DNA from 3 places in the Shewanella sp. FJAT-52076 genome. Region 3 is predicted to be linked to each of the others. Evidence: predicted binding sites of a transcription regulator. Region 3 holds the regulator's gene; each other region holds the start of a gene.

The links. Region 3 encodes sigma-54, which starts transcription at its own class of promoters, with help from an activator protein. Its sites were predicted from a motif close to GTTGGCACGNNNNTNGNNT; they were not measured.
Positions count from the first base shown of each region.
Region 1: the regulator sigma-54 is predicted to act here: its motif matches at 3,181-3,199, upstream of K0H79_RS04150 (DUF4097 family beta strand repeat-containing protein).
Region 2: the regulator sigma-54 is predicted to act here: its motif matches at 5,929-5,947, upstream of K0H79_RS03685 (nitric-oxide reductase large subunit).

Region 1 covers NZ_CP080415.1:946,434-956,864, reverse strand. The annotation lists gene rpoD (RNA polymerase sigma factor RpoD) at 1-769, shown strand, start outside; tRNA gene K0H79_RS04165 (tRNA-Ile) at 958-1,034, shown strand; gene K0H79_RS04160 (class II fumarate hydratase) at 1,089-2,462, opposite strand; gene K0H79_RS04155 (FKBP-type peptidyl-prolyl cis-trans isomerase) at 2,660-2,998, opposite strand; gene K0H79_RS04150 (DUF4097 family beta strand repeat-containing protein) at 3,264-4,040, shown strand; gene K0H79_RS04145 (DUF3833 domain-containing protein) at 4,130-4,651, opposite strand; gene K0H79_RS04140 (chalcone isomerase family protein) at 4,639-5,190, opposite strand; gene K0H79_RS04135 (DUF2878 domain-containing protein) at 5,181-5,690, opposite strand; gene K0H79_RS04130 (cyclopropane-fatty-acyl-phospholipid synthase family protein) at 5,709-6,938, opposite strand; gene K0H79_RS04125 (DUF1365 domain-containing protein) at 6,941-7,735, opposite strand; gene K0H79_RS04120 (NAD(P)/FAD-dependent oxidoreductase) at 7,732-8,994, opposite strand; gene K0H79_RS04115 (SDR family NAD(P)-dependent oxidoreductase) at 9,063-9,824, opposite strand; gene K0H79_RS04110 (nuclear transport factor 2 family protein) at 9,824-10,327, opposite strand; gene phrB (deoxyribodipyrimidine photo-lyase) at 10,331-10,431, opposite strand, start outside.
Region 2 covers NZ_CP080415.1:846,442-856,872, reverse strand. The annotation lists gene K0H79_RS03710 (TetR family transcriptional regulator) at 1-365, opposite strand, end outside; gene K0H79_RS03705 (hypothetical protein) at 510-1,391, opposite strand; gene hldE (bifunctional D-glycero-beta-D-manno-heptose-7-phosphate kinase/D-glycero-beta-D-manno-heptose 1-phosphate adenylyltransferase HldE) at 1,391-2,821, opposite strand; gene K0H79_RS03695 (LpxL/LpxP family Kdo(2)-lipid IV(A) lauroyl/palmitoleoyl acyltransferase) at 2,937-3,863, shown strand; gene K0H79_RS03690 (potassium/proton antiporter) at 3,897-5,615, opposite strand; gene K0H79_RS03685 (nitric-oxide reductase large subunit) at 5,987-8,263, shown strand; gene norR (nitric oxide reductase transcriptional regulator NorR) at 8,364-9,884, shown strand; gene K0H79_RS03675 (L,D-transpeptidase family protein) at 10,013-10,431, shown strand, end outside.
Region 3 covers NZ_CP080415.1:3,622,799-3,633,229, forward strand. The annotation lists gene mlaE (lipid asymmetry maintenance ABC transporter permease subunit MlaE) at 1-720, opposite strand, end outside; gene mlaF (phospholipid ABC transporter ATP-binding protein MlaF) at 767-1,579, opposite strand; gene K0H79_RS16045 (calcium/sodium antiporter) at 1,762-2,724, shown strand; gene K0H79_RS16050 (KpsF/GutQ family sugar-phosphate isomerase) at 2,768-3,745, shown strand; gene kdsC (3-deoxy-manno-octulosonate-8-phosphatase KdsC) at 3,742-4,293, shown strand; gene lptC (LPS export ABC transporter periplasmic protein LptC) at 4,290-4,847, shown strand; gene lptA (lipopolysaccharide transport periplasmic protein LptA) at 4,834-5,388, shown strand; gene lptB (LPS export ABC transporter ATP-binding protein) at 5,385-6,116, shown strand; gene K0H79_RS16075 (RNA polymerase factor sigma-54) at 6,228-7,709, shown strand; gene hpf (ribosome hibernation promoting factor) at 7,740-8,027, shown strand; gene ptsN (PTS IIA-like nitrogen regulatory protein PtsN) at 8,030-8,473, shown strand; gene rapZ (RNase adapter RapZ) at 8,470-9,321, shown strand; gene K0H79_RS16095 (HPr family phosphocarrier protein) at 9,308-9,583, shown strand; gene mgtE (magnesium transporter) at 9,654-10,431, shown strand, end outside.

The DNA.
Region 1 (10,431 bases), 1.7 Mb from region 3:
CAAGGACATCAACCGCCGCATGAGCATTGGTGAAGCCAAGGCTCGCCGCGCCAAGAAAGAAATGGTTGAGGCCAACCTGCGTCTGGTAATTTCTATCGCCAAGAAATACACCAACCGCGGTCTGCAATTCCTGGATCTCATCCAGGAGGGTAACATCGGCCTGATGAAGGCGGTGGACAAGTTTGAATACCGTCGCGGTTACAAGTTTTCGACCTACGCGACCTGGTGGATCCGTCAGGCCATCACCCGCTCTATCGCGGATCAGGCCCGTACCATCCGTATTCCGGTGCATATGATTGAGACCATCAACAAGCTCAACCGTATCAGCCGCCAGATGCTGCAGGAAATGGGTCGCGAACCTTCACCGGAAGAACTGGCTGAGCGCATGGCCATGCCCGAGGACAAGATCCGTAAGGTACTGAAAATTGCCAAAGAGCCTATCTCCATGGAAACCCCAATCGGTGACGATGAAGATTCGCATCTGGGGGATTTCATCGAGGACACCACCCTCGAGCTGCCACTGGATAGTGCCACCAGCGAAAGCCTCAAGCAGGCTACCCACGAGGTGCTGGCCGGTCTGACTGCCCGTGAAGCCAAGGTACTGCGTATGCGTTTTGGTATCGACATGAACACCGACCACACCCTCGAGGAAGTGGGCAAGCAGTTCGATGTTACCCGTGAGCGTATCCGTCAGATTGAGGCCAAGGCACTGCGCAAACTGCGCCACCCAAGCCGTTCAGAAATCCTCAAGTCATTCCTGGATGATTAATCCTGACTGACACCACAAAGCCACCCCGGGTGGCTTTGTTTTTTCTGGGTATTTTTAAGGCTGCAGCCGATTTGATTACCCAATAACCAATTGAACACCAAGCTGGAATTTTGCGCCATTTGACCCGTGACAAGGCAAGACAAAGTTCGTATACTGCAAGCCGCCTTGGGTTCCACCCGGCAATATCCGGCCCCTTAGCTCAGTTGGTTAGAGCACACGACTCATAATCGTTAGGTCCACGGTTCAAGTCCGTGAGGGGCCACCAAATTCAAACAAAAACGCCTGCTAATGCAGGCGTTTTTGTTTTCAGCGCACTGCGTTATGTCTGCCCCGTCAAGCGAACCGGGTCAAGCAACCTCGCCAGCTCTTCAGCGTCTATGTCGGTCATCTCCAGCGCCACATCCAATATTGGCCGCCCTTCAGCGTAGGCTCTCTTGGCAATGTCGGCTGCTTTTCCATAACCCACTATCGGATTCAGCGCCGTCACCAAAATCGGATTTCGGCTAAGCTCTTTCGCCATACGCCCTTCACATACCTCAAACCCGTCGATGGCCTTGTCAGCCAGGGCCCTCATGGCATTGGTCAAAAGCGCAAGGGATGAGAGTAAGTTATCCGCTATCACGGGCAGCATCACATTCAGCTCGAAATTGCCCGACTGTCCGGCCACTGTGATGCAGACATCATTGCCTATGACCTGGGCACAGGCCATGGCAACCGCTTCGGGGATCACCGGGTTGACCTTACCGGGCATAATCGATGAACCGGGCTGCAGCACCGGCAAGCGGATTTCACCCAGACCCGCCAGCGGCCCGGAGTTCATCCAGCGCAAATCATTGGCAATTTTCATCAGGGTAACGGCCAGTGCCTTGAGTTCACCGGACAGCGCCACCGCCGTATCCTGGCTGGCAATCCCGGTAAAAAGGTGCGGTGCGGGCTGAAATGCCAGACCCGTAAGCAGATTCAGCTCATGGCAAAACGCCTGGGGGAATCCCGACGCGGCGTTAACGCCTGTGCCCACTGCGGTGCCCCCCTGGGGCAATTGCCATAGGGAGATGAGCTGCGACTGCAATTGCAGCTCTCTGGCATCCAACTGGCTGGCCCAGGTTTCGAGGCTCTGGCTCAAACGCACCGGCATAGCATCCATCAAATGGGTACGGCCCGTTTTCACAACTCCCTTTACGCTCGCCGCCTTGGTTCTGATACAGGACTTAAGATGCATCAGGGCTGGCAGAAGGCTCTTGGTCAACAAGCTTGCCGACGCCACCTGAATACAGCTTGGAATAACATCGTTGCTGCTCTGCCCAAGATTCACCTCGTCATTGGCGCTGACAGGGCGACCAAGACTCTCTGAGGCAAGCCGGGCCAGTACCTCATTGGCATTCATGTTACTGCTGGTACCTGAGCCGGTTTGAAACACATCCACGGGGAAGTGCTGCATCAGCGCCTTGTCCTGGCGTAAGGATAAAGCCGCTTCAGAGATAGCCTTACCGAAATCATTTGCCAGCACGCCCAATTGGCTGTTGGCACGGGCTGCGGCGGCCTTTATCAGCAATAGCGTCTCAATAAATGCCTTTGGCATCGGCTGGCCGCCAATGGCAAAGTTGTTCAGCGCCCGTTGAGTTTGCGCGCCATAGAGTGCCCCGGCGGGTACGATAACCTCGCCCATGCTGTCTTTTTCAATCCGGCTATCCATAATAACGTCCTGTTTGCGAAGGGCTTGTGCCTGTTGTCTGACCGCAAGGTGCCAGACATGGCCAGAAAACTGTCCTGCCACGCTGGTAACAAAACACGGCTGTAATATCAGTGTACGCCAAGGACAGATGGCGGGCTGCTCGATTCGCAGATACAAAAAAGCCCATGGGAACATGGGCTTTTTTAGCGTGGGGCGATTCAGTCATCCCGGGTTAATACTTCAAGCAGTTCAATCTCGAAGGTCAAATCCGAGTTTGGCGGGATCATATTGCCAATCTGGCGCTCACCATAGGCCAGATGTGATGGCACCTGTAAACGGCGCTTCCCACCGACCTTCATACCGATAATGCCCTGATCCCATCCCTTGATAACCCGGCCTGTGCCTATTACGCACTGAAATGCCTGGCCCCTGTCATGGGAGGAATCAAACTGGGTGCCATCGGCGAGCCAGCCCCGATAATGGGTGGTAATAAGGGCGCCCTTTACCGCCGCCTTACCCTCGCCCTCAATCACATCTTCTATTTGGAGTTCAGACATACAGACTCTTCTTTCACTATTTATCGATAAAGGCTGAGTGTACCACAGCAGATACCGGACACCCTGCCCAGGGCGGACACTCAAGGTGTCCGAAAGTGGTGAATTCGACCAACTGATAGTGTCCGGCCGGACAACCATTCACGAATGAAAACACAAACCCCTTTCATATCAAATAATTAAATATTGGCACGTTACCTGCTTACGTTACCTGTTAATTACTCAGATAACGCTCAGCCAACTTTAGATAAAAGAACAAGGAATTCACATGAAAATCACCGCATCTCTCGCTGCTTTGTCTCTGGTATTCGCCTCTGCCGCCACAATGGCAAACGAAAGCCAACAGCTGTCGGTATCGGCCAACGGATTAAAAGGCCTGAATGTCGAAGCCGGCGCCGGCAGTTTCATGCTCACCGGCAGTGATACCGACCGGGTACAGGTCGAGGCTGATATCTTCCACCCCAAAGGTGACAAGCCTGAGTTCACGCTGGAAGTTCGCGGCAACACCGCCTATCTGGTGGCCAAATTCCCCGAATCCTATTCATTTTCAGGCAAGTCGCCCTACATCAATGTCACTGTGACTATGCCCCAAACCCTGATGTTAGACCTCGTGGACGGTTCGGGCGACATCGAAATCCGCGGCCTCACGAGTGATATCCGGGTTAACGATGGCTCAGGCAACCTCCTTATCGAGGGTGGCAATCAGGTGTCCATCAATGACGGCTCAGGGGATCTGACCCTGACCAAGAGCACTGGTGATGTGGATATCAACGATGGCTCCGGCAATATCACAGTATCCGACATTTCAGGCAACGCCGACATCCAGGACGGCTCCGGTGATATCAGGGTAACGGCTGTCATGGGGAATGCCAAAATTCAGGATGGTTCCGGCAATATCTTCGTTGACCAAGCCAAGGGCAAGGTCGAAATCACCGACGGCTCGGGCAATATCAACGTCAAAAACGCAGGGGGCCTGATTATCCACTCAGATGGCTCTGGCAGCGTAAATACCGCCAATATTCAAGGTGATGTGATCCTTCGCTAAGCTGACCTTTCACAATCCAGTCTTCCCGGCGCTGAAGCGGTCCAGAGCTTGCCTTGGCCGTTTCGGCCCACCCTCAACTGTTAATGAGTTCAGCGCTTGCGGATAACCAGGGTCACCTGGCCAACGGTAATGCCAAACTTATTGATATCGCTCTTGTTAAGCAGGGTGTTTTCATCAATCAGATAGAGCCAGTCGTCAAAAGCAACCTCAACCTCGCTGCCATCGACCTTAAGGCGCATATCGTAGCGCCAGCGCAGGGCAAAGCCTTCGAGCTGCCCCTCGGCGACACCTAAAATATCATCGGCACGACCAAGCCAGCGGCCAACGCCCTGTGGTTCGAGCTGCCATACCCGGCGCTGCTTTTCCCCATCATCAAATACAAAGTCTTCTTCGAGGATGATGCGATTGTCTTCGAGTCGCCCCTGCATGGTGACCACAAAGCGGCGAGTGACCTTGCCACTGATGTCCTGCACCATGCCATGGGCATCAAGCTCTCCCACGAAAAATTTATCCAGCTTCAGCTCGTTATTTACGCCGCGGTAATCGTCGATGTCGGCGCTCTCGCAGCCCAAAAGCAGGGTTGCACTCAAAAGTAACACTAACAATCGCATGAAGTTTCTCCCAAAAGCTGTGCCCTGAGGCTGGGCTCACTGGTGTCGTCTCTAAGCCAAATCCCCAAAAAGGCCTGCATCAAGCCGGTGTCTTTCACGCTGCCAAGGGATTGACCGTTATGGAAAAACTCGCCCTGGCTTTCATCGCTTGCCAGCAGAAGCAGGGTATCGCCGCGCTGCACATCCACCCACAAAGGCGCAAGTTTAGCCAAAAACGCCTTAACCTGAGCTTCACTCAGGCCCTGCTTTTTCCACTCGCTGCCAGTGGCATCCAGCAAGTCTTTGGCCTCGATATCCCGCGAGTATTGAATTTCCAGCGCCTGGGGATAGCGCCCGAGCTGGTACTGACCATCGACGGTGTAAAGGCTTGCGTGGTAAAGCTCAAGCCACAGCCAATTCATCTTGCCTTTGCCCACCCGGCTCATGCCATCAAGAGGGTTATCCGCACTGACGGCGGCGCCCACAAAGGAGCTGAGCGCGACCAGCAGTAGCGCCCCTGACAGCCTTTTAAATGCTTTGCCAGCTGATGTTATCGCCATGACAGGTAGTCTCCGTTGCCTGGCAGCCTTTGCTGCAGCCAAAAGAAGCCGGGAATAATCGCTCCCCAAAGAGGCGCAATGAGCAGGAAGGTGAGCAGGTTGCCAAGGGGCATTACCACGGCGCCAAACTCGGCCCCGGCAATGTAGCTGCCAGCGCCGCCGAACACACCGGTAAATACCTGCACCCAGATGGGCTGGTTGCCAAGCCAGGCGAGACAATGCCCCATGGCGAGTAAAAAATGCAGCCACAGCAACATCAGCCACACTGGCATGGCGCTGAACTCATACACCCCGGCGTACATCAGCAGTGTGTCCATGGTCATGCCTACGAGTGCCAGTGGCAGTAGCTGAAAGTCCTTAAGCCGCGTTGGACTTAAGGCAAAATGCACCAGCAACAACAGACACAGCCAAATCAGCCCCTCGCCTTGCCAAAGCACTGCAATCCACCAGGCGGCAGTGTAAACAGCGGCGCTGACAAGCAAAAACCATTGCCGGGTCATAGGGGGCTCCTTTGATTTTTAAGGGCGCCAGCCAGGTCTTGCCGCCACCAGATGCACAGCACTTGTGGTGCGCTCCCAGAAGCCGCCTTCGCAGTAGCTCAGATAAAACTTCCACAAGCGGATAAAGCGTTCGTCGTATCCCAGGCTGCGAATTTGTGGCAGTTCGCGGTCAACGTTCTCGTGCCAATGCTTCAAGGTGCGGGCGTAGTCTTCACCGATATCGTCCAGACTCAGCATTACCATGTCGGTACGCTGGGCAAGCAGGTTTGCCATTCGGCTCACTGACGGCAAACAGCCACCGGGGAAGATGTATTTTTGAATAAAATCACAACCTTTTCGGTAGCTCTCGTACCTCTGGTCAGCAATGGTGATGGCCTGCAGCAGCATTAATCCATCGTCCTTGAGCAGACTTTCGAGCTTGATGAAGAATCCGGGCAGGTATTCGTGTCCCACGGCTTCAATCATCTCGATGGAAACCAGGCGGTCGTATTTGCCCTCCAGCAATCGATAGTCTTTTTTCAGCAGGGTGATCTGACCTTCCAGCCCGGCCTCACGAATGCGTGCCTGGGCATAGTCGTGCTGCGCATCCGAGATGGTGGTGGTCGTCACCTTGACCCCGTAATGGGTTGCCGCGTAAATGGCGAGCGCTCCCCAGCCGGTACCGATTTCCAGAAGCTCCATGCCCGGCGCCAATTTCAGGCGCTCACAGATGGTGGCAAGTTTGTGTTGCTGGGCCGCCTCCAGGGTTGCATTGACATCGGGATAGATGGCAGAGGAATAGAGCATCGACTTATCGAGAAAACACTCGTACAGGGCGTTGCCCAAATCATAATGCGCCAGAATGTTGCGTTTTGAACCTTCAATGCTGTTACGACTTAGCAGATGGCTGATTCGGTTGGTGACCCCTGAGAGGAACGCAAAGCGCTTCTCCAGCCTGTCCAATAACGGCAGGTTGGCGGCAAAGAGACGTACCACCTCGGTCAGGTCCGGACTGTCCCAGTGACCATCGATAAAGGACTCCCCCGCCCCAACGGAGCCGGATAGAAGCACCTCTCGAAAAAACCGTGGCGACTTCACGTGGATTACCGCCTGAGGTCCCTGATGGCTGCCAAACACCAGAGTTTCGCCATCACAAATCAGTCGAAGGCCACCGTAGGAGAGGCCTTTGAGAGCGGTCAATAAGATCCGTTGAGCCAAAGATTCCAGCGTCGATGAAGTGCTCTTATTGGCAACTGCGGTATTGTCCATGGTTATTTCTCCACCGGCCCGGGGTGGGCCACAAAAGTCACACCTTTTCGAAACAGGCTCAGGGCCTGCCGATAAATGCCATACAGGATATAAGCTGTAAGCATGGGAAAACGTTTAAAAAATTTATTCAACCCTGCCTTATCAAAGGCCTGACCATGCAGCCGTAAACCGGCACGAAACAACCGCTCACCGCCGTCACGCTCGTTATCGATTTGAAGGTGAAAGCGTTCATTATTGACCTCAACCTGCCAGCGATAACGCATATCCAGGGTCATAAAGGGCGAGACGTGAAACACCTTGTCGTTCACTGCCTGGCCCTTGTCGTGTGCCTCGGTTACATCAACCAGATAACAATGGCGCTCGTTCCAGGGCGTGTTACTCACCTCTGCAAGCAGGTAGCGCTGCACATCGCCATCACATAAAAAGAAGAAATTCACCGGGCTGAAGTAGAAACCGAAATGACGCACCTGGCCGGCAAACACCACCCGGTTAAGCTCTCCCTCGGCGCCAAGTTCCCGGGCTTTGGCCAGCACACGTGCTTTTAACGCCTGCACAGCGTTTTCAGGGGTATCTCCTTTGCCATGAGTGTTATCGGCGGGACCATTGGCAATCAGGTAATCAGCTGCGCGAAATCGCAGCGGCCGAAACCACAACAGACCAAACAGGCCACTGAGGTTTGCCAGCCCAGGCAGCTCGTCCAGATCCATCACCAGCATGGCCATGGGGTAACTGAAGCTGTGGCGCACCGCCCCCAGCCGCTGATGGCTCACATGGCCAAAAAAGATGCCGCTGTTCATGCGCTCTCCAGGCTGACACCAAAGCGCTGGCACACATCCAGGGCGCTTCTTACGCCATCTTCATGGAAGCCGTTGTACCAGTAGGCGCCGGCAAAATGGGTGTGCTGCTGGCCGCAGATATCCGCTCTGCGCGCCTGCGCCGCCATGGCAGCCGAGGAAAACACCGGATGGGCATAGCTGAACTGGCGCAGAATCTTGTCTTTGGCGATGGCATCGGTCTGGTTGAGGGTCACCATAAAATCAGGAGAGCCCGCTGGCAGCCGCTGCAAGGTGTTCATGTGGTAAGTCACCGCCGCCGGACGCTGGTTGTCTTCGTCGAGACGATAGTTCCAGCTGGCCCAGGCGGCTTTGCGTTTTGGTAACAGTCCCGTGTCTGTGTGCAGTACCACGTCATTGCGTCTGTAAGGCAAGGCGCCAAGGACTTCCCGCTCGGCATCTGAGGCATCGGTGAGCAGCTTCAGTGCCTGATCGCTGTGACAGGCCAGTACCAGCTCGTCAAACTCATGCCAATCCTGGCCATTTGTCTGAATAGACACCCCTTCGCCATGGCGTTTTACCGCAGTCACCGGTGTCGAAAGATGAATGCGCTCGGCAAAAGGTGCCACCAGCGCCGGAATATAGCTGCGAGAGCCGCCCTTGAGCACATACCACTGAGGGCGGTCGCTGACATTCAGCAGGCCATGATTGTGGAAAAAGCGCAGGAAAAACTTCAGCTCAAAGGCCGCCATATCATCCAGGCTCGATGACCAAATGGCCGCCCCCATGGGCAATATGTAATGCCGTGCAAAAAAGTCAGAAAATTGTTCTTTGGCCAATAACTCACCCAGGGTGTTGCAGGGGTATTGCCCTGACTCGATACAGGCCTTGCCAAGTTTATTAAACCTGATGATTTCGTTCAGAAACCCCCAAAACTTTGGGCTGAACAAGTTGCGCTTTTGGGCAAACAGCGTCGCCAGAGTGTGGCCGTTGTACTCAAGGCCACTGTCGAGATTGTGGACCGAAAAGCTCATCTCGGTGGGAATACTTGTCACCGACAGCCGTGACAGCAGCTTCTGAAAGTTAGGATAGGTGCGGTCGTTGAATACGATAAAGCCGGTGTCTATCGCATAATCTTTGCCATCGACAGTGACATCCACGGTGGCCGTGTGTCCGCCGAGATAATCATTGGCCTCGAACAGACTCACCTCGTGCTGGCCTGAGAGCAAATGGGCAGTGGTGAGGCCGGAAATTCCCGAGCCGATAACGGCAATTTTTTTCATCTCATCTTCCAATGGTGATATGTAAAAAGCTCAAATGGTCACAGGTGAATACTGCAATCGGCCTCATCTCAGGCTGACTGGCGACTGACATTGCTTCGGGCAATCAGGCCCCATACAGCGCCCGGCAACAGAGCCAGCAGCCGCATAGGCCACAGCAGCCTGCGCGGGAACTGAATACGGTCTTTTTCACTGGCAAGTGCATCAACAATACGCCGTGCCGCATCCTCAACTTCAATCCGTCCCGGCATGGGGAAATCGTTTTTGTCAGTCAGTGGGGTGCGCACAAAACCGGGTTCTATCAGGGACACGCCGATGTCAGCGGGTGCCAGATGCAATCGCAAGGTGCTTGCCAGATATGCCAATGCCGCCTTGGAGGCGCCATAGGCTTCGGCGCGGGGCAGCGGCAAGAGCGCGGCGCTCGAGCCCATCAGCGCCAACCGGCCCCCGGCGGCCAATGCAGGCAAAAAGGCCTCGAGGCAGTAGCCCACAGAAATCAGATTGGTTTCAATCACCCGGGCGAACAACTTCCCATCGAAGGCCTTGGGATTATCTATGTACTCGCAGCTGCCGGCGTTAAGGATGATAAGGTCAAGCTCACCATCCAGAGACGACGCAGCCTCCAGGCAAGCCAGTCGGTCACAGATGTTGAACGTCAGGGTGGAGAGTTGGCAGGCAAAGCGCGGATGGGCGTGCAATAAGGCATCCAGGCGGGCTCTATCGCGGCCACAGGCCACCACCTGCCAACCGGATTTAAGGTATTCCAACGCCAGCGCCTGGCCTATGCCAGAGCTGGCGCCTGTGATAAGTACCCGTCCGCTCAGCATAGTCATTACTTGCCCGCCCTGTGTTTAACCAGCCGCACCAGAGCGCCAAGGCCGGGAATATGCTCATACAGCATGGCACCCGCATCGAAGTAGTCTCTGTGGTAGTCCACTTTGTCTCCGTAGCCAATCTGGCTCACGCCATCCACACTGATGGGCTTTCCACCGGCCAGTTTGGGATGGGCAAAGGTCATGGTCCATACCAGCATGGCCTGTTTGCCATCATCCATCACCCGATGAAACACAAAGTCTATGCTGCTCAGATTTTGGTACAGATTGGCAAAGTAGTCCTTGAGTGGCCCAAGCCCTTCAATGCGGTGCATGGGGTCACAAAACACCACAGTGTCAGCGTATACCTCATCGAGCAGCGCGAGGTTATGGGCACCCAGCTGCTGATACAGCGCCATCAACTTTTCAATGGGCGCCGACGCGGCAGCATTAAACGGGTTATGTTCCATCTCACCTTGTCCGAGGGGATGATGTTCCACCGGACAGTGCACACCTGCATTCATTCCCTAACCCTTCTTCATCACGGACATCACATCCAGTGCCCTGACACGGGCGCTGCTGTGCTCAACAATCGGAGGCGGATAGCCGCTGTTATCAAACAGCCCCG
Region 2 (10,431 bases), 1.6 Mb from region 3:
GCGCCACTGATGGCACGAAACTGTGTCACATCACGCTCAGCTGAACCACAAAGACTGAAGAAGAGTTTCAGTACGGCCCGATAGTGGGACTCGCGCATCGCCTGCATCCAGCTGCGCTCCAGCGCTTCAACGCTGGAAAAGTCCAGAGCTGCCATAAACAGGCGGCCAATACGTGCATCCAGACGTACCAAAAAGTCCGTTTTCTTCGGGAAGTGGTGGCTGATACCAGTCCGGCTGATCCCGGTCGCTTCTGACAGCGTTGTGTATGACATAGCGTCGAAACCAATACTCAGGATTTGCTTGAGCGCCTCATCCATGATCTGGTTAATGGTCTGCTCAGTCTGCACCTTGGAACGTTTCGCCATGAAATGTATCCCCCGTTGTTATATTTGTTGCGCAGAGCTTACCAAAGCATTAGAGGGATTACTGCCAGAAAAATGGCATTCATAAGAGTATCTGACTTTCGTTCAGCCAGTGTTCAGCTAAAAACCGAACACCATGCCAAATCGCTAACCCTTGATTAACATATGCTGTCTGCTGAGCCATTGATGGGCGTTGTTTGGCCCCATCAGCAAACCGAGGGTGGGCGCCAATACGGGGCGTAATTGCGGTTTTCGCCAGTACATATAATGGGGCATATTCCGGGTGTTACCGGATTGAAAAAGATTATGCAAAAGGCTGGCAAACTCCTGCAGCTCTTCGTCAGACCACTGGGGAAGGCTTGGGTAAAAATCCTGGCAAAAAGCACCAAATTCAGCGAATAACGCCAGTTCTTTGGCATCATACCTGTTAAGTAGCGGGAGTAAGTAAAGAGAGCTCCAATGGGACAACTGGTTAACGTCATTGATAGCCTGCAGATTACGGCGATGAAACTGCTGCCAGGCCAGAGTGAGACTGCCTTTCTCTCTGGCAACCCGCCAATAAAGGTAGGCATCGGCCAGCCATTCCTGCTCACGCACGCTGAGGATGTCCGGCAGCACAGAGCCTTGCAGGGCTCTGACCTCCAAATGGCCAATCTCGTGCCACAGGGTTAAGGTGGATTGTTCTGCCAACGGCAGCTCCAGCAGAGCCCCTGAGATTATGGCACTCTCGCGACTTGGGGTGCGCTCAGGTGCCATCACTATCACCCCGGCTATCGCAGGGTGAGAAACCGGCGTCACCAACGCGGCGCGATACCCCAAAAGTGCCGGGATATCCTCAGGTAATTGCGCCGTCACCTCTTGCGGCAGGCTGGCAAGGCAGGAAGGTATTGCGGCGAGCTCACAGAGAATCACCTCCTTACCCGCCACAATGACCTGTTTAGGGTTGTGTAGACTGCCACTGAACTGCGCCGCATTCAGACCACTACAGGCCATCAACAACAGCAGATTCAGTGTCAGTCGCCACTGCATCAGTGGCGGCTCATGATGTTCTGAATGATGGCTGTGGTCGACACACCATCTTCAAAGCCAAGCACCTTCACCTGGCCGCCATTGGCAATCACCTCGGCGCCACCGGCAATGTCTTCCACCTTATAGTCGCCGCCCTTTACCAGGAGGTCTGGCAGGAGTCTGGCGATAACCCGCTGGGGCGTGTCTTCACTGAAGGGCACCACCCAGTCCACCGAGGCAAGCCCGGCGAGCACCGCCATGCGTCTGTCGACTGAGTTCACCGGACGGCCATCGCCTTTCAAACGGCGCACCGAGTCATCATCATTCACGGCCACAATCAGGCGATCGCCAAGGGCCTTGGCCTGGGCGAGATAACTCACATGACCTGCGTGGAGAATATCGAAGCAGCCATTGGTCATCACTACCCGCTCGCCGCGAAGCTTGGCCTGCTCCAGGGCATACACCAGCTGATCTTCACTCACGACACCAATGCCTGACTCGCCCTGATGGGGTTTCAGGGCTTCAATCAGTTCGATACGGCTGACTGTGGATGTGCCCAGCTTGCCGACTACCACACCGGCGGCGGTATTGGCGATGGCACAGGCCTGAGGCAGCTCAGCACCGGCGGCAAGGGCCGTGGCCAAGGCCGAAATCACGGTATCACCGGCACCTGTGACGTCGTATACCTCACGGGCCACGGTGGGGATATGCAGTTCGGGAGCCTTGGGCGTAATCAGGGTCATGCCCTTTTCAGAGCGTGTCACCAAGAGCGCATCCAATGCCAGGTCCTGAAGCAGCTTTTGGGCCTTTTCAACCAAATCCGCTTCGCTGGTCACAGCCCCCACCACGGCTTCAAATTCACTCATGTTCGGAGTCAGCAGGGTTGCGCCCCGGTAGCGGGCAAAGTCACTGCCTTTGGGGTCTACCAGTACCTTGACCCCTTTGGCACGGGCTCTGGCAATAAAGTCGGCGGGTTCACCCACGGCGCCCTTGGCATAGTCCGACAGGATAACCACGTCCACATCGTCGAGGCGCGCTTCGGCCCGAGTCAGCAAGGCATCACTGCTTTGCTTATCAAAGGCTTCTTCAAAGTCGAGTCGGATGAGCTGCTGATTGCGGGACAATACCCTGAGCTTGGTGATGGTGGGCTTATCTTCCACCACCAGCCAATGGGGTTCAACGCCAAGGGCTTGCACGCCGCGAGTCAGGGCATCTGCGGTATCATCCTGTCCCACCAGGCCTGACAACTGCACCTTGCCACCGAGGGCGGCGATGTTCAGCGCCACGTTGGCGGCGCCGCCTGGCCTGTCTTCAATCTGATTGATGCGCACCACGGGCACAGGGGCTTCGGGGGAGATGCGTCCGGTCGGTCCCACCCAATAGCGGTCCAACATCACATCCCCAACAACCAAAACCCGGGCCTTCTCAAAAGCTGGCAGCGTAACCTTCATAGTACTCACATTGAATTTGCCGAAACTAAAAGCGGATTGTACCCAATTTTCTCCCGCTGTTGCGCATGTTTTGCGTTAGAATAAGCACGAATTTTTGCAACAGAGCGAGCCCCAAGTGGTAGAAAGTGCCCAATTTTCCAATCACCTGTATCACCCCAAGTACTGGCTGTTATGGCTGGGTGTAGGATTGATGCGCGCCTTGTCGCTACTGCCCCTGCATTGGCAGATGTCCCTGGGTAAAGGACTTGGCCGACTGGTAAGGATATTGGCTGGCAGTCGCAGTAATACCGCCAGACGTAATCTGGAACTTTGCTTCCCCGACATGAGCGACGCCGAGCGCGACGCCCTGTTCAAACGCAACTTCGAAGAAACCGGCAAAGCCGTGTTCGATACCATTTGCGCCTGGTGGTGGAGCGATGAGCGCATACAGCAGCATATGCGCATCAAGGGGGCCGAACATGTTGAGCAAACCGTTGCCGCGGGTCAGGGCATTATCCTGTTTGCGGTACATTGTTTGCCGCTGGAAATGGGCGCGCGGATTTTTGGTCAGTTTCAGCCCGGCGTGGGTGTTTACCGCCCCCACAACAATGCGGTGATGGAATATCTGCAAGTGAAAGGACGCCTGCGCTCCAACAAGGCCCTGGTGCCCAAGCGCGATTTGCGTCAGATGGTGCGTTGCTTGCGGAATGCCGAAGTGATCTGGTACACGGCCGATCAGGATTTTGGCCGCTCTTCCGCTGTATTTATTCCCTTCTTTGCGGTGCCCGATGCCGCCACCATCACGGGAGCCACCACCCTGGCCAAGCTGGGCAAAGCCAGGGTTCTGCCGTTTTTTGTGGAGCGGGACGCTGATGACAAGGGCTACAGCATTGAGATTTTGCCGCCGCTGGAAGACTTCCCCGGTGAAGACGAAACCGCCGACGCCATTCGTGGCAATCAGGTGGTGGAGTCGCTGATTTCCCGCAATCTGCCGCAATACATGTGGCTGCATCGCCGCTTCAAGACGCGCCCGGAACAGGACGCGCCGTCACTCTACAAGTAACAGCGTCTCGAATTCGCATCAGATACCAGCACCTCAACCTGCCTTGAGCTTCAAACCAAGGCAGGTTGGACAATCCCCTTCCATGGTGCGCACCACCCAATCACAGCCCTGCCACTCAAAGCTGTCACCCTCTACCGGGTTGCGGCCAAGCTTTTGATGCATCAGGTCTTCCAGTGTCAGCCCCACCTCGTCTTCATGCAGGTTAAAACCATAAAGCGGCGCCAAATCCGCAAGACGTACCGAGGTAGCCAACATAAAGTCACCGAAAAAGCCTGCCATGGACGGGTTTTCCGGCGCCTCACTGAAGAGCTGACTGAGGGCGGGCAAGTCTTTGGCCTGACCGAGCACGCACAGCACATCGTCGGCAGCAAGCTCGGTACTGCCCGAAGGGTGCAGCAAATTGTTCCCCCGGAACAGCGCCGCAATGCGGGTGCCTTCCGGCATCGACAAACGCCTTAATGGCTCGCCCACACACCACTTATTGGGCTTGAGACGATAGACAAAAATTTCCCATTCACTGGCAGGAAAGATGTCGACTCCCGCGCGGCTGATGGGCTCAGGCTTGGGCGGCAAACTGACTCTGGCGAGCTTCATCGCCAAGGGCAAAGTTGAGCCCTGGAGCAGCAAAGAGACCAGTACCACACAAAAGGCCAGGTTGAAGTAGAGCTCGGCATTGGGCAAGCCGGCCATCATGGGGAACACCGCCAGGATAATGGGCACTGCGCCCCTCAGGCCCACCCAACTGATAAACCAGCGCTCCCTTGCCACAAAACGCTTGAAGGGCGCCAGGCTTACCCACACGGCCAACGGCCGGGCGATAAAAATCATCCCCAGCGCCAGTACCAGTCCGGGTACCAGAACCTCGAGCAGCGATGACGGCGTCAGCAGCAGTCCCAGCACCAGGAACATGCCAATCTGCGCCAGCCAGGTCAGGCCGTCCATCACAGCGAGCGTACTGTGTTTTCCGCGCATGCCGCGATTGCCAAGGAACAAACCATAGAGATAGATAGACAGGATACCGCTGCCACCGAGCAAGCTGGACAGAGCAAACAGCAACAGGCCGCCTGCCAGCACCAGAATGGGATAAAGTCCATCTGCCAGCACGCTACGGTTGACAAGATGCCATATCAGGTACCCCCCACCGAAACCGGCGGCCATCCCCATACCGGCCTGAAGCGCCAGGTCGCGCATCAGCCCGGGACCATCAAACTCACCGCCGGCGGCTATCATGGCAATCAGGCTGACGGTGAGAAACACGGCCATGGGATCGTTACTGCCCGATTCAATTTCGAGGGTCGAACCCACGCGCTCGTTCAGCGCCCGGCCCTTGAGCAGCGAAAACACCGCGGCCGCATCGGTACTGCCAACGATGGCACCAATCAGAAGCCCCATCAGCAAATTAAGGTCGAACAGCCAGGCGGCCAGCAAGCCGGTCAACACCGTGGTAATGGCCACTCCAAATGTCGCCAGGGAAAGCGAAGGCCAGAGCGCCAGCCGGAAGCTGCTCATCTTGGTTCTGAGGCCACCATCCAGCAGGATAACCGCCAGCGCCAGGTTACTGACCAGGTAGGCCGTGGAGTAATCGTTGAATTGTATGCCGCCGGGACCATCCTCACCGGCGAGGATCCCCACTCCCAGGAATACCAGCAATATGGGTACACCCAGTCGGGAAGACAGGGGGCTTAACACCACACTGAGCCCCACCAGCAAGGCGCCGACCAAAAACAACAAATTCATGTTTTCTGCAATCATTGCGCCTCCCTATCAAGAAATCGCGACAATTATACAGACAAAATGTGACAAAACGGTATTTTAAAGCAAATTTAATGTCGAAAAACCAAAAGTAAAACTCCTGTTTTATATTGGTTTTTACTGCTTAACATTCATTTAGCCCACTCACCCTGCAGAGTCGGCAGCTTCAAGCAAGATCTTGCCAATATTCATCAACACTAAACAATGTCATTTAAACAACCGTAATGTCCTTATGACATCAAATGCCGTTGTCACAAAAACAATTCAATAAAACAAATTAACAGTAAGTATTTATAATTACTGAATATTTAATAATGGCACGCATTCTGCCTTATAGCGATGACATTAGAACAAGCGCTAGAGAGGCCACAATGAGTTCACTTCGCAAAACGGCAATTGCACTGCTAATAGTGCTGATTGCCTCCTTCACAGTACTGCTGAGCCTTGGCAGTGAAATCTATCGGGAGATGCCTCCCATTCCGGATGCCTTCACCAGTGAAAGCGGTCAAACGCTTTACAGCAAAAACGACATCCTTCGCGGCCAGCTGGTTTGGCGCTCCATGGGTGGGCACCAACTGGGCTCTATTTGGGGCCATGGCTCCTATGTGGCGCCCGACTGGTCAGCCGACTGGTTACACCGTGAGGCCGAAGCCTGGCTCAACATCAGCGCCAACAACCAGTATGGCAAAGCCTTTGCCGAGCTGGACAAGTCACAGCAGGCCGCGCTTGAACAGGCTCTGCGGGACGATATGCGCCGCAACACCCTGTTCAACAACGGCGATAAACTGGAAGTCCCACTGAGCGCAACACGCATTGAGGCCATTGGCAAGGTGGTTGAGCACTATGTGGCACTTTTCGGTGACGATGCCTCCATGCAAACCCTGCGTGAGCAGTATGCCATGAAAGAAGGCACCATCCCCGATCTGGCAAACCGTCAGCAGCTCAACGCCTTCGTATTCTGGAGTGCCTGGGCGGCCATCACTGAGCGCCCGGGTGAAACTTACACCTACACCGCCAACTGGCCCTACGATCCTCAGCTTGGCAATACCCCCACCTCGGACAATATCGTCTGGTCGATTTTGAGCATTGTCACCCTGATAGCCGGGATTGGTGGTCTGGTGTGGTATCACGCTGCCGGTAAGGCCCATCCACTGCCAGAGCCTGCAAAAGAAGACCCCCTGTTCCGCTTCAAGCCTACCCCATCACAAAAGGCCGTGGGCAAGTATTTCATCACCGCCATAGGCCTGTTCCTGCTGCAAATAGTGCTGGGGGGCATCACGGCCCACTACGCGGTGGAGGGTCAACAGTTCTACGGTCTGCCACTGGCCGAGATCCTGCCCTATTCAGTCACCCGTACCTGGCACACCCAGCTGGCCGTGTTCTGGATTGCCACGGCCTGGCTCGGCACGGGTCTTTACATAGCCCCTGCACTGTCCGGCTATGAGCCCAAATATCAGCGTCTTGGTGTAAATGTGCTCTGGGCCGCCCTGGTTGTTGTGGTGCTGGGCTCCATGGCCGGTGAATGGTTGGGGGTTCAGCAGTATTTCAGCCTCGACAACAATTTCCTCTTTGGCCATCAGGGCTATGAATATGTGGATCTGGGTCGCGTATGGCAGATCCTGCTGCTGGCAGGCCTGATGATATGGCTGACTCTGGTGACCGCCGCCATTCGTCCCGCCCTTAAGCTGCAGGGTGAAATGCGTCCGGTGATATGGGTGCTCTACGCCTCCTGTGTTGCCATCGGACTCTTCTACGGTGCCGGCCTCTTTATGGGCAAACACACCAACCTGGCGATGGCCGAATACTGGCGTTGGTGGGTGGTACACCTGTGGGTAGAAGGCTTCTTTGAAACCTTCGCCACCTCGGTTATTGCCCTGCTGTTGGTTCGCCTGGGCCTTATCCGTGCCCGCAACGCCAATGCTGCCGTGCTCTTTGCCACTGTTATCTTCCTTACCGGTGGCCTGATCGGCACCCTGCACCACCTGTACTTTACCGGCACCACCAACTCCATCATCGCCTGGGGCTCCATCTTCTCGGCACTGGAAGTGGTTCCCCTGGCTCTGATTGGGTTTGAGGCCGTTGAAAGCTATCGTCTGCGCCATGCCGCGCCCTGGATGCAGCGCTACCACTGGGCCATCATGTTCTTCGTCGCCACCGCATTCTGGAACCTGGTCGGTGCCGGCGTACTCGGCTTCCTGATTAACCCCCCAATCTCGCTCTACTTTATTCAGGGCCTGAACACCACCGCAACCCACGGCCACGCCGCCTTCATGGGCGTGTACGGCATGCTGGGCATAGGTTTGATGCTCTCCTGTCTGCGCGGCCTGACCCTGGAAATGCCCTGGAATGAGAAGCTGCTCAAGGGCGCGTTCTGGAGCCTGAACCTGGGCCTGGCAGCCATGGTATTCATGTCGTTGCTGCCAATGGGTATCACCCAGTTCTTCGCTGTGATTGAAAACGGCTACTGGTTTGCCCGCTCACCGGCGGTTATTCACTCCTCCACGGTGGAGACCCTGGTGTGGATGCGGGTGTTTGGCGACGTTATCTTCAGCGTCGGCGGCCTGCTGCTGGCCATGTTCCTGGTGGATATCGTTCGCAAGGCGTTGTCACGCCGCACCGTGGCCGCTATTCAAACCTCCACTATCTAACCTTAACGGGGGCGCTGTGCGCCCCCATGTCAAAATGACAATCTCACCCAACCAGAGTATGCTGACCCCAACGCTATTTAGTTCGGGGCAGCCTACCTCAATGCCACTCAGCCAAACCCTGCTCACCCGCATCGCACTGGATATCACCTCCGGCCTGTCACACCGTGACCGCTTTGCCAGACTGGTGGACACAGTCAAAGCCAATCTGGGTTGTGATGCCGCCGCACTGCTGGAGTTCCGCGACCGTCACTTTGTCCCCCTTGCAACCGCAGGGCTGGCCGAGGACGTGGCCGGACGCCACTTTGCCATCGACAGCCATCCGCGCCTCGAGGCCATCGCCAGAGCGGGCGACCTGGTGCGTTTCCCCGCCGACAGCGCCCTGCCGGATCCCTACGACGGCCTAATTCCCAATCAGGAAGACAGGCTCCACGTGCATGCCTGCATTGGCCTGCCACTGTTTGACGACGAAAAGCTGATTGGCGCTCTGACACTGGATGCTTTCGACCCACAGCGATTCGATAATCTCGGCACCATGGAACTGAGGGCACTTGGGGCCTTAAGTGCGGCGTCTTTGAAAAATGCCCTGCTGCTGGATAAATTGGAGCGGGTGTCGCTGCTTGGTCACGGCAGCCGCGAGGCAAACAACGATACCCCACCCATGGTGGGCAATGCCCCCGTGATGGAGAGCCTGCGTCAGGAGATACTCGCGGTGGCAGGCACGGATCTGAGTGTACTCATACTCGGCGAAACAGGTACAGGTAAGGAGCTGGTCGCCCGCGCCGTACATCAGGCCAGTCCACGGGCAGGTAAAGCACTGGTGTACCTCAACTGCGCCGCCCTGCCGGAGTCTGTCGCCGAGAGCGAACTTTTTGGTCACGTGAAAGGGGCCTTTACCGGCGCAATCAGTCACCGCAGCGGTAAGTTCGAAACCGCCGACAAGGGCACCCTGTTTTTGGACGAAATCGGTGAGCTGCCACTGGGACTGCAGGCCAAGCTGCTTCGGGTATTGCAATACGGTGATGTGCAGCGCATCGGCGATGACCGCAGCCTCAAGGTGGATGTGCGCATCATTGCCGCTACCAATAAGGATTTGAAACAGGAAGTCCTGGCGGGCCGCTTCCGCGCCGACCTGTACCACCGCCTCAGCGTCTTCCCACTCCACGTGCCGCCGCTTAGGGAGCGCCCGGAAGATCTTGGCCCCCTGTGCGGTCATTTTCTTGAGCAGAGCCGCAAGTCCCTCGGGCTGTCGGTGCTCAGAATAAGACCCGATGCCCTGAGCCGCCTGAAAAACCACGACTGGCCGGGCAATGTGCGCGAGCTTGAACATGTGATAAAAAGGGCTGCCACCCTGGCCAGAGCCGCCAGCGACGACGGCGCCGTGATGATAGAGCCCCAGATGCTTGCCATCGGCGGCCAGAGCGCGTCTGTACCCGTGCAAAGCCCGGTTGCGGGCGCTCAGGTGGAAGGCAAAAACCTCAAGGAGGCCACAGATGCATTTCAGGCGGCCTATATAGGTCAAATTCTCAGCGCCAATCGTGGTAACTGGGCCTCCACCGCCAGAGCCCTCGGGCTGGATCCCGGTAACCTGCACCGGCTCGCCAAGCGCCTCGGATTGAAATAATTATTGTCAAATAGCAGTTGAAATTCTGCGCGAATTCGATGAGGATGCCTGCTCTGCCATGGAGTCAGACATCAAGGTATCCCACAGGCTCAGGATTGTGCCGCACCAGTGAGAGTCAATAGAGTCAGATGAAACCTGTTTTTAGCCTCGTCATATTTTTCAGCCTCATCAGCTTTTGCCAATCGGCACTGGCGGTGATCTATCCCCTGCCCGCCAAAGACAGTCGTCTGGTGGGGGAAATTCAGTATTATGTTGTCCCTGACGACAAGCGTACCCTCGAGGATATCGCCTCGCAGTTCCAGTTGGGTCTGTCAAACCTGATGGAAGCCAACCCCGGGGTCGACCCCTTCCTGCCCAAACCCGGCAGCACCCTGATCATTCCTCACCAGTTAATCCTGCCCGATGCGCCGCGGGAAGGCATAGTGATCAACATCGCCGAGATGCGTCTCTACTATTACCCCAAGGGTAAAAAAATCGTTGAAGTGCTGCCCATAGGTATCGGTCAGGTAGGCCGTGACACCCCGGAAAACTGGGTCACCACGGTGCA
Region 3 (10,431 bases):
GCCAAACATGAGGGCGGTCAGCAAAAAATCCAATGCCAATACGGCAAGACTCGATTGCACCACAGTAGACGTAGTGGCCTTACTGATCCCTTCCGGGTTCGGCACCACTTCATAACCGCGGTAAAGGGCAATCCAGGTCACCACCACGGCAAACACCAGGCTTTTAATCAAACAGTTTACTATGTCCTGACGCCACTCAACCGATGCCTGCAAAATCGACCAGAAGGCACCATTGTCGATGCCTTTCCACTCCACACCCACGATATGACCGCCCCAAATACCCACAGCGGTAAACATCAGCGCCAAAAGCGGCATGCTGATCACACCGGCCCAGAATCGGGGCGCGATAATTTGCCGCAGTGGGTCAACAGCCATCATTTCGAGGCTTGAGAGCTGCTCAGTGCTTTTCATCAGGCCAATCTCAGCGGTCAGCGCCGACCCCGCCCGTCCGGCAAACAGCAGTGCTGTGACCACAGGCCCCAGCTCCCGCAGCAAACTGAGCGCGACCATGGGGCCCAGACTTTCTTCGGTGCCAAAATCCACCAGAATGGTGTACCCCTGCAGCGCCAGCACCATGCCAATAAAGAGGCCTGATACCAGAATAATGATCAGCGACTGCACACCAACCACATAAAGCTGCTTAATCAACAGCGGAAAACCTTTTCGGGGTTTGGGGACGGAAAAGATGGCGCCCCACAACATCACGCCCGCCCGGCCCATGCCGGCCACCTGATTTATGGCGCCACGCCCCAGGCGTGCAACTGCGTCAATTAACGCCACCGGCTAACTCCTTCATATAATCGTTGGCAGGATAATGAAAAGGCACAGGGCCATCGGGCTCGCCACCGATAAACTGCCGCAATCTGGGGTCATGGGATGCCTTGAGCTCTGCCGGAGTGCCCTGGGCGATAATGCGCTTTTCGGCAATCACATAGACATAGTCAGCAATGCCCAGCACCTCCCCTACGTCGTGGGACACCACTACAGAGGTCAGATTCAGGGCATCGGACAGCTCACGGATAAGCTTAACCAGCACCCCCATGGAAATGGGATCCTGGCCGGCAAAGGGTTCATCGTACATCACCATTTCCGGCTCGAGGGCAATGGCCCTTGCCAAGGCAACCCTGCGCTGCATACCGCCCGAGAGTTCGCTTGGCATTAACATGGCCGCGCCCCTGAGGCCCACGGCTTCGAGTTTCATCAGCACGATACGGCGAATAATGGCTTCATCCAGCCCTGAGTGTTCCCGCAGGGCGAAGGCGATGTTGTCGAACACATTCATGTCGGTAAAGAGGGCGCCACTTTGGAACAACATGCTCATACGTTTACGCAGCTCAAAGAGTTCACTTCGGCTGATATCGTGAATATTCACGCCGTCAAACAAGACCTCACCGTGATCCGGCACCAATTGCCCGGCCATCAGCTTCAACAGGGTAGTTTTGCCAATGCCGCTGGGGCCCATGATGGCAGTCACCTTACCCTTGGGAATAGACAGGCTGATATCTTCATAGATGACACGTTCGCCGCGGCTGAAACCCAAATTGCGGATTTCGACCAATACGTCGGACTCATGATTCATTGTGGATCCCTGCGCTTGAGATGAAGTGACATTCGGCCATCCTGGCACCAGTTTGAAGAGGGCAAATTGTACGGAATTGCCGGGATTGGGACAACCGCTTACACACTTCCCGCCCCTGATACTTTTAATTTGCCCGATTTCCAGCGAAAATGCGCCTTGGTATTCATGGATTTTGTCAATAAATGTTACTCAACATCTTAATGCTTGTTGCGGGTCTGGCGGTTTTGGTATGGAGCGCCGACAAATTTGTTTACGGCGCCGCGGCCTTCGCCCGAAATCTGGGCCTGCCCCCTATGCTCATTGGTCTGACGATTGTTGCCATGGGCAGTTCCGCCCCTGAAATGTTTGTGGCCGCCACCGCCTCTATGGATGGCATGCGCGATACCGCGGTGGGCAACGTTTTGGGCTCCAACGTCGCCAACATCACCCTGATTTTGGGCTTAACTGCCATGATTGGCGCCATTGCCGTCAGCTCACAAACCCTCAAGCGGGAAATTCCCATGATGCTGGCTGCCACGGCGCTGGCAGGTTATTTCCTCCATGATGGTATGCTCACCCGCACCGAGGGTTGGGTACTCATTGGCGCTTTTTTACTGCTGATGCTGTATCTCATCTGGCACGCCCTGACCAACAAGGACCCCGACCCCCTGGCGGCTGAAGCCGATGAAGAGATCCCAAAAGATGTCCCCACTTCCAAGGCACTGATTTGGCTGGTTGTGGGCATAATACTTTTGCCGCTGTCTGCAGATTGGATGGTGGATGGCGCCGTAGGCATCGCAAAATACTACGGCCTGTCGGACCTGATTATCGGCCTGACGATTATCGCCGTGGGTACCAGTCTGCCTGAGCTTGCTGCCTGTGTGGCCAGTGCACTGAAAAAAGAAGATGACCTGGCAATAGGCAACATTGTTGGTTCAAACATGTTCAACATCCTGGCTGTTCTCGCGCTGCCCGGCATCATCGCCCCAGGCGTAGTCGATGCCCAGGCCGTCAGCCGCGACCTTTACATGGTAATAGCCACAAGCATAGCGTTGGCGCTCTTTGTGCTTTTAAGCGGCAAAGACCGCGAACTCAAACGCTGGCACGGCGGTTTATTCCTGGTGATATTTATCGGTTATCAGTACGTGCTGTTCCAGGCACACTGACCCTGATCTGTCGGTTTAAACCGGCACAGACAGAGAGACAGATATGGTAGACAGAAAGCAACTGCGCCAATGGGGCAGCAAGGTTATCGACATCGAAAAAGCAGCACTGGACAACCTGTACCAGTTTGTCGACAGTGATGCCTTTGCCGACGCCTGCGAGCTTATCCTGCGCTGCACCGGCAAGGTTATCGTGATGGGCATGGGCAAGTCCGGCCACATTGGCAACAAGATTTCCGCCACCCTGGCCAGTACCGGCACCCCGGCGTTTTTTGTGCATCCGGGGGAAGCGAGCCACGGCGATTTGGGCGTGCTCAGCGACAACGACATAGTGCTGGCCATCTCCAACTCCGGTGAGTCCAGTGAAATTCTTACCCTGATGCCCGTGATTAAACGCCGTGGTATTCCTATCATCTCCATGACAGGCAAGCCTGAGTCCACCATGGCCAAGCATTCGCTTTTGCACCTGTGTATCAAGGTGCCGGAAGAAGCCTGCCCCCTGGGGCTGGCACCGACATCATCCACCACGGCGACCCTGGTGATGGGGGATGCCCTGGCGGTTGCACTGCTGCAGGCCAAAGGTTTCACCAAAGACGATTTTGCCATGTCACATCCCGGTGGCGCCCTGGGCCGCAAGTTGCTGCTGCATGTCAGTGATGTCATGCATAAAGGGGACGAGCTGCCACTGGTGCATGACGATATTTGTATTACCGATGCCCTGTATGAAATCTCCAAGAAAGGCCTGGGGATGACGGCGATTGTGAATGCTTCAGGTGCCCTGGAAGGCATCTTTACCGACGGTGACCTGCGCCGGGTGATTGATGCGCAAATTAACCTGCGTCAAACCAGTATTGCCGATGTGATGACCCGCAATTGCATCACCATTGGTGAGCACATGCTGGCTGCCGAAGCGCTTAAACTCATGGATGAAAAAAATATCAACGGCCTGATTGTGATTGACGCCCAGCGACGCCCAATCGGCGCGCTCAACATGCTGGACATGGTTAAAGCAGGGGTTATCTGATGCACCAAGGACTCTACGGCCCCATTGATGATGCCATCTGGAACAAGGCCAAAGGTATCAAGCTGCTCATTTGCGACGTAGACGGGGTCTTCTCCGATGGCCGCATCTACCTTGGCAATCAGGGGGAAGAGCTGAAGGCATTTCATACCCGTGACGGCTATGGCGTCAAAGCCCTGCAGGGTGCGGGTATCGCGGTGGCGGTGATCACCGGGCGCAAATCCCAGATTGTGGAACACCGCATGACGGCCCTCGGAGTCGCCCATATCTATCAGGGCGTTGATAACAAGTTCGTGCCTTATGAAGAGTTACTTGGCCTCTATGGCGTCAATGGGGCCGAAGTGGCATACATTGGTGATGACATGGTGGATTTATCTGTGATGAAAGCAGTGGGACTCGGGGTTTGTGTCGCCGATGGTCATCCCTTTGTTCGCCAACACGCCGACATGGTCACAACGCTACCCGGTGGGCATGGAGCCCTCAGAGAACTCGCCGATCTCTTGCTAATGAGCCAGGATAAGTTCGATTCGGCCCACGGGATGAGCGTATGAATCGGGTCACACTCGCCATCATTTTGCTGTTCGGCACCGCGCTGACGCTCTACTGGCAGGTGCAAAGCAAAAAGGCCAGTCAACCTCAGCTCACAGACAGTGTGCAAAAGCCTGATTACGTGGCAACCGACCTTCGCAGTATCAGTTACAACGCCGAGGGCAAGTTGGAAAGCCGCGTCAGTGCCTCCTACATGGAACACTTCGATGGTGATGCGCAAACTCTGTTTACTCAGCCTGTTTACACCCTGTTTCCCGAAGATGGCCAGGGCGAATGGCGTCTCACCGCCAAAACCGGCAGACTGGACAAGGTCAGCGATGAGGTCATGCTCGAAGAAGAAGTACTGATTGAGGCCCTGACCATAGACGAGCCACTGCAGCAGCTCAATACCAGTTACCTGGAGTTGGATCTCAAGACGATGATCCTCACCTCCGACAAAGAAATTATTATCAGCGGCAATAACTTCCACTTGAGCGGCCATGGCCTCTATGCTGATCTCAATGCCAAAGAAGTTAAGCTCTTAAGCAAGATTAAGGGAACCTATGAACCTAAATAAGTCGCTCATTCTGGTGCTGCTTTGCACCTGCAGCGCTGTGGCTTTGGCCAACACCAAGTTTGATTTGAGCCAGGAAGTAAAAATTGCCGCGGCCAACAGTTATGCCGATCTGAAAAACAAGCGCATCGTTTATGAAGGCCCGGTTACCCTGACCCAGGGCAGCCTGGTGCTCAAGGCTGATGAACTGAGCTCGTTCACCGACGAGAAAAGCGGCAGACGTATTCTGCTTGCCAAGGGTAACCCAGCCACCTACAGCCAGCAGGTGGAAGATGGCCGCACCGTGCATGCCAGTGCCACCGAAATCAGCTACAACATCGACAGTCGTGTTATGAGCCTCAAAGGCAATGCCAAGGTCGAGCAGGATGGCAGCCAGGTCAGCGCCGACTCCATCGTTTACGATATCGAAAAGCAGCAGCTCACTTCCCAAAGCAGCGGTAAAAAAGACGACAGGGTTATCACCATCATCAAGCCCGAAAATTACCAGCAGGATCTGCAGGATAAGGGCACTACTGAGCAACCTCAGCAAGAGAAGCAGCAATGACCCAACTGACCCTGAAGGCCAGTAATCTCGCCAAGAGTTACAAAAACCGCCAGGTTGTCAAAAACGTCAGCCTCACCGTAAATACCGGCCAGGTGGTCGGCTTACTGGGCCCCAATGGGGCCGGTAAAACCACCACTTTTTACATGGTGGTAGGCCTGGTACAGAGCGACAAGGGTAGCATACACATCAACGATGATGACTTGACGCTGGATCCCATGCACCTGCGGGCACGCAAAGGCATTGGCTACCTGCCACAAGAAGCCAGCATCTTCCGCAAGCTGTCGGTGCGCGATAACATCATGGCCGTGCTGCAGATGCGCAAAGAGCTGAACGCCGATGAGCGTGAAGAGTCGCTGGAGCAGCTGCTGGAAGAGTTCCACATCACCCACATCCGTGACAATCTTGGCATGTCACTGTCAGGGGGTGAACGTCGCCGGGTCGAGATTGCCCGGGCACTTGCCGCCAACCCCAGATTTATCCTGCTGGATGAGCCCTTCGCCGGGGTCGACCCGATTTCCGTTATCGATATCAAAAAGATTATCGAGCAACTCAAGAATCGTGGCCTCGGAGTGCTTATCACCGACCACAATGTGAGGGAAACCCTCGATGTGTGCGAAAAAGCCTATATCGTCAGCCATGGCGATTTGATTGCCGAAGGCACCCCTGCCGAAATCCTCGACAATCAGCAGGTGCGTGCAGTGTACTTGGGTGAGCAATTCAGGCTATAGTTAATTAACAAAGCCCCCTTCTCATATCCGGATAATCAGGGTGGTAAATCACCGGATAACCTGATAGAAAAGCTTTCTACCTGAATAATTTAGTGAAGGATTCGCAGTACAATGAAAGCGTCGCTCCAGCTAAAACTGGGACAACAACTCACAATGACGCCACAGTTGCAGCAGGCCATTCGTCTGCTTCAACTCTCTTCGCTTGAACTGCAACAGGAAATTCAGCAAGCCCTCGACGCCAACCCCCTGTTGGAGCTGGACGACGAACTGGGCAGCGATCAGTTTGATGCCGACGGCGGCGATAAAGAATTTGACGACCAGTTCAGCCAGGAGTCCGTCTCAAACGACACCAGTGACAGTGCTTCGCTGGAAACTTCAGACGCTATCAGTCAGCAGTCCATGCCGGACGAGCTCCCAATGGATACCACCTGGGATGAAGTCTTTACGGCTGCCCCCGTTTCCGGTCCTGGGATCCGTGGCGAAGATGATATGCCGTTTCAGGGCGAAACCAGTGAAGGTCTGTACGAACATCTCGAGTGGCAAAAAAATCTCACCCCTTTTTCCGATACCGATCTGGCCATTGCCACTGCCATCATAGATGCCATTGATGAAAAGGGTTACTTAACCCAAAGCCTTGAAGAAATTCTCGAGGCCGTGGGCGATGAAGAAGTCGAGCTTGACGAAGTTGAGGCCGTGCTCAAACGCATTCAACACTTCGACCCCATCGGGGTAGCTGCCCGTGATTTGGCAGAGTGCCTGCTCATTCAACTTGGTCAGTTCCCGGCGGATACCCCCCATCTGGACAACGCCAAGCTGCTTATCCGTGACCATTTGGATCTGATTGCCAACCGCGACTTCCGTACCCTGATGCGTAAAACCCGCCTCAAGGAAGAAGAACTCAGGGATGCAATCATCCTCATTCAGGGGCTGAACCCCCGTCCCGGTGAGTCTGTGACCAGCACCAAGGATGAGTATGTCATTCCAGATGTCTCGGTCAGTAAAAAAAATGGCCGCTGGGTTGTAGAGCTTAATCCCGATTGTATGCCTAAACTGAGTGTGAACCAGCAATATGCCGCCATGGCACGCACCAGTCGCAACCAAGCTGACAGCCAGTTTATCCGCGGGCATTTGCAGGAGGCCAAGTGGTTTATCAAGAGCCTGGAGAGCCGCAACGACACCTTGCTGAAAGTCGCCAATTGCATAGTGCAGTTCCAGCAGGGCTTTTTTGAGTATGGTGAAGAGGCCATGAAACCCATGGTGCTCAACGATATCGCCGAAGCGGTAGAGATGCACGAATCCACCATCTCACGGGTCACCACCCAAAAGTTCATGCATACCCCAAGGGGTATCTTTGAACTCAAATATTTTTTCTCCAGCCACGTCGGGACCGAAGATGGCGGAGAATGCTCATCTACTGCCATCCGCGCCTTTATCAAGAAACTGGTGGCGGCAGAAAATCAGAAGAAACCATTGAGCGACAGCAAAATGGCGGAACTTCTGGCAGAACAAGGAATCAACGTTGCTAGACGCACCATCGCCAAATACCGAGAAGCGATGCTGATCCCACCGTCGAACCAACGTAAGAGTTTATAACCCACCCAAGGTCTTTGGAGGAAAGTGTCTATGCAAATCAATCTGACTGGGCATCATATCGAAATCACTGATTCACTGCGTAACTACGTAGAGAGCAAGTTCTCCAAGCTTGAACGCCATTTCGAACAGATCAATAATGTCCACGTTGTTCTCAATGTTCAGAAATTGCAGCAAATCGCAGAAGCCAAGCTTCACCTCAACGGTGGCGAGGTATTCGCCACTTCAGAACATGAAGACATGTACGCCGCCATTGACGCCCTAATTGATAAATTGGACCGTCAGGTTATTAAACACAAAGAGAAACTGACCAAACATTAACGATGGAACTAAGTACCATCCTGGCGCCGGAGTGCACTAGCTGTGCCACTCCGGGCAGCAAGAAAAAGGTGCTGGAGCTGATTAGCGATCTCGCTGCTGCCCAGAATCCCTCCCTCTCGTCTCAAGAGATATTCGAAAGCCTGCTGGCCCGTGAAAAAATGGGCAGCACCGGTATTGGCAATGGTATTGCCATTCCCCATGGCCGCCTTGGCACTATCGATAAGCCTTTAGCTGTGCTTATCAAGTGTGAAGAAGCCATAGGTTATGACGCCATTGATAAGCAGCCGGTGGACATTCTGTTTGCCTTGCTGGTTCCATCGGACCAGTGTCAGCAACATCTCAGCACCCTGGCCGCCATGGCCGAAAAGCTGAATGACAAGCAGATCCTCAAACAGCTGCGCAAGAGCCACGATGAAAAGGAACTTTACCAGGTAATCATCGGATGAAACTCGTTATAGTCTCCGGGCGCTCTGGCTCCGGAAAGTCGGTAGCCCTCAGGGTACTGGAAGACTTGGGCTACTACTGCGTCGATAATTTGCCATTGCAGCTGATTGGGCCCTTGCTTGCCCAGCTCAAGGGCAATAACGACAAGGTCGCCATCAGCATCGATATCCGCAATATGCCGGAGCAGGAAAAGGCCCTCGAAAAAGAGCTGGCAAGGCTCCCGGAAGGCGTAGAGCTCACCAGCTTTTTCCTCAACTCCAGCGACAAGGTGCTGCTGAAACGCTACAGCGAAACCCGCCGTTTGCACCCCCTGTCCCGCAGCAAGGTCTCTTTGCAGGAAGCCATCAAGCTCGAAGGCAAAATGTTGGCCCCTATCTCCAACATGGTCGACCACTTCCTGGACACTTCCAATCTGAATGTCTATGAATTGGCTGATGCTGTCAGGCAGATACTGCTTGGGCGCACCGACAAAGAGCTGGTGATTATCTTTGAATCTTTCGGCTTCAAGCATGGCATGCCCACAGAAGCAGACTTTATGTTTGATGCCCGCTTCTTGCCCAATCCCCATTGGGAGCCGGAGCTGAGGCCCCTCACTGGGCTGGATGAGCCGGTTAAGCTGTTTTTGGAACGTCAGGTACTGGTCAACAAGTACATCTGGCAAATCGAAAACCTGCTGGAAACCTGGTTGCCTCACTTAGAGCGCAATAATCGCAGCTACCTCACCATTGCCATTGGCTGCACCGGTGGCCAACACCGCTCTGTGTATATTGCCGAGCAGCTTGCCAAACGCTTCGCCAACTCTCACCACAAGGTTGAGGCCCGCCACCGGGAACTGAATGCCAAAACTTGAACGTGACGTCACCATAGTCAATAAGCTGGGCCTGCACGCCCGCGCCGCCACCAAACTGGCGGTATTGGCGTCTGAATTCAAGGCCAGCGTGACTCTGGTTCAGGGCGCAAAACAGGCCTCGGCCGCCAGCGTGCTGGGTCTCCTGATGCTCGAATCCGGCATGGGCAAAACCATCCATATTATCGCCGAAGGGGAAGACGCCGAGCAGGCCATGGATGCCGTGTGTAACCTGATCAACGCCCGCTTCGACGAAGACTGCTGACCCGGCTTCGCTTCGTCCATCCCATTAAATTTGCTAATATATCCCCCAATTCATCTCTTGGGGGAAAGCGATGGCTGTCGAACTTCTGGATAACGAGCAAACCGAGCTGCTGCTGAATCAGCTCAATGAAGCCCTGGGCAGCGGTATGTTTGTGCATGTGCGCCAGATGCTGCTGAACATGGCCGCATCCGATATCGCGCTGGTGCTCGAATCCTCCCCTCCCCGTACCCGTCAGGTATTGTGGCAACTTATCGATCCTGAGCTTGCCGGAGAGGTACTCGAAGAGCTCGGCGAAGAGATAAAAGACAAGTTTATCCGCCAGATGAGTCCGGCGCGTTTAGCCCGTGCAGCCGCTGGTCTGGACACAGACGATCTGGCCTACATACTGCGTTCCCTGCCCGACAGCCTCTACAAGCAGGTGCTGCAATCCATGTCGATTCAAGACCGCAGCCGCGCCGAGCAGGCACTCTCCTACCCGGAAGAGACCGCCGGCGGCATCATGAATACCGACACTGTGACCATACGCCCCGACGTGAATGTGGATGTGATACTGCGCTATCTGCGCCAGCTCGGCTCCCTGCCAGAGGCTACCGACATGCTCTATGTGGTAGACAGGCACGATGTGCTGCTCGGGGCGGTAAGGCTTACCGCCTTGCTCACCTGCAACCCCTCCATGCCCATACGTGAGCTTATCGATGCGGATATCGAAGGCATTCCCGCCACCATGTCGGATACCGAGGCTGCGGCCCTGTTCGAGCGCCACGACTGGGTGTCAGCGCCGGTGATAGACGCAGAGGGCAAGCTGCTGGGGCGAATCACCATCGACGATGTGGTGGACGTTATTCGGG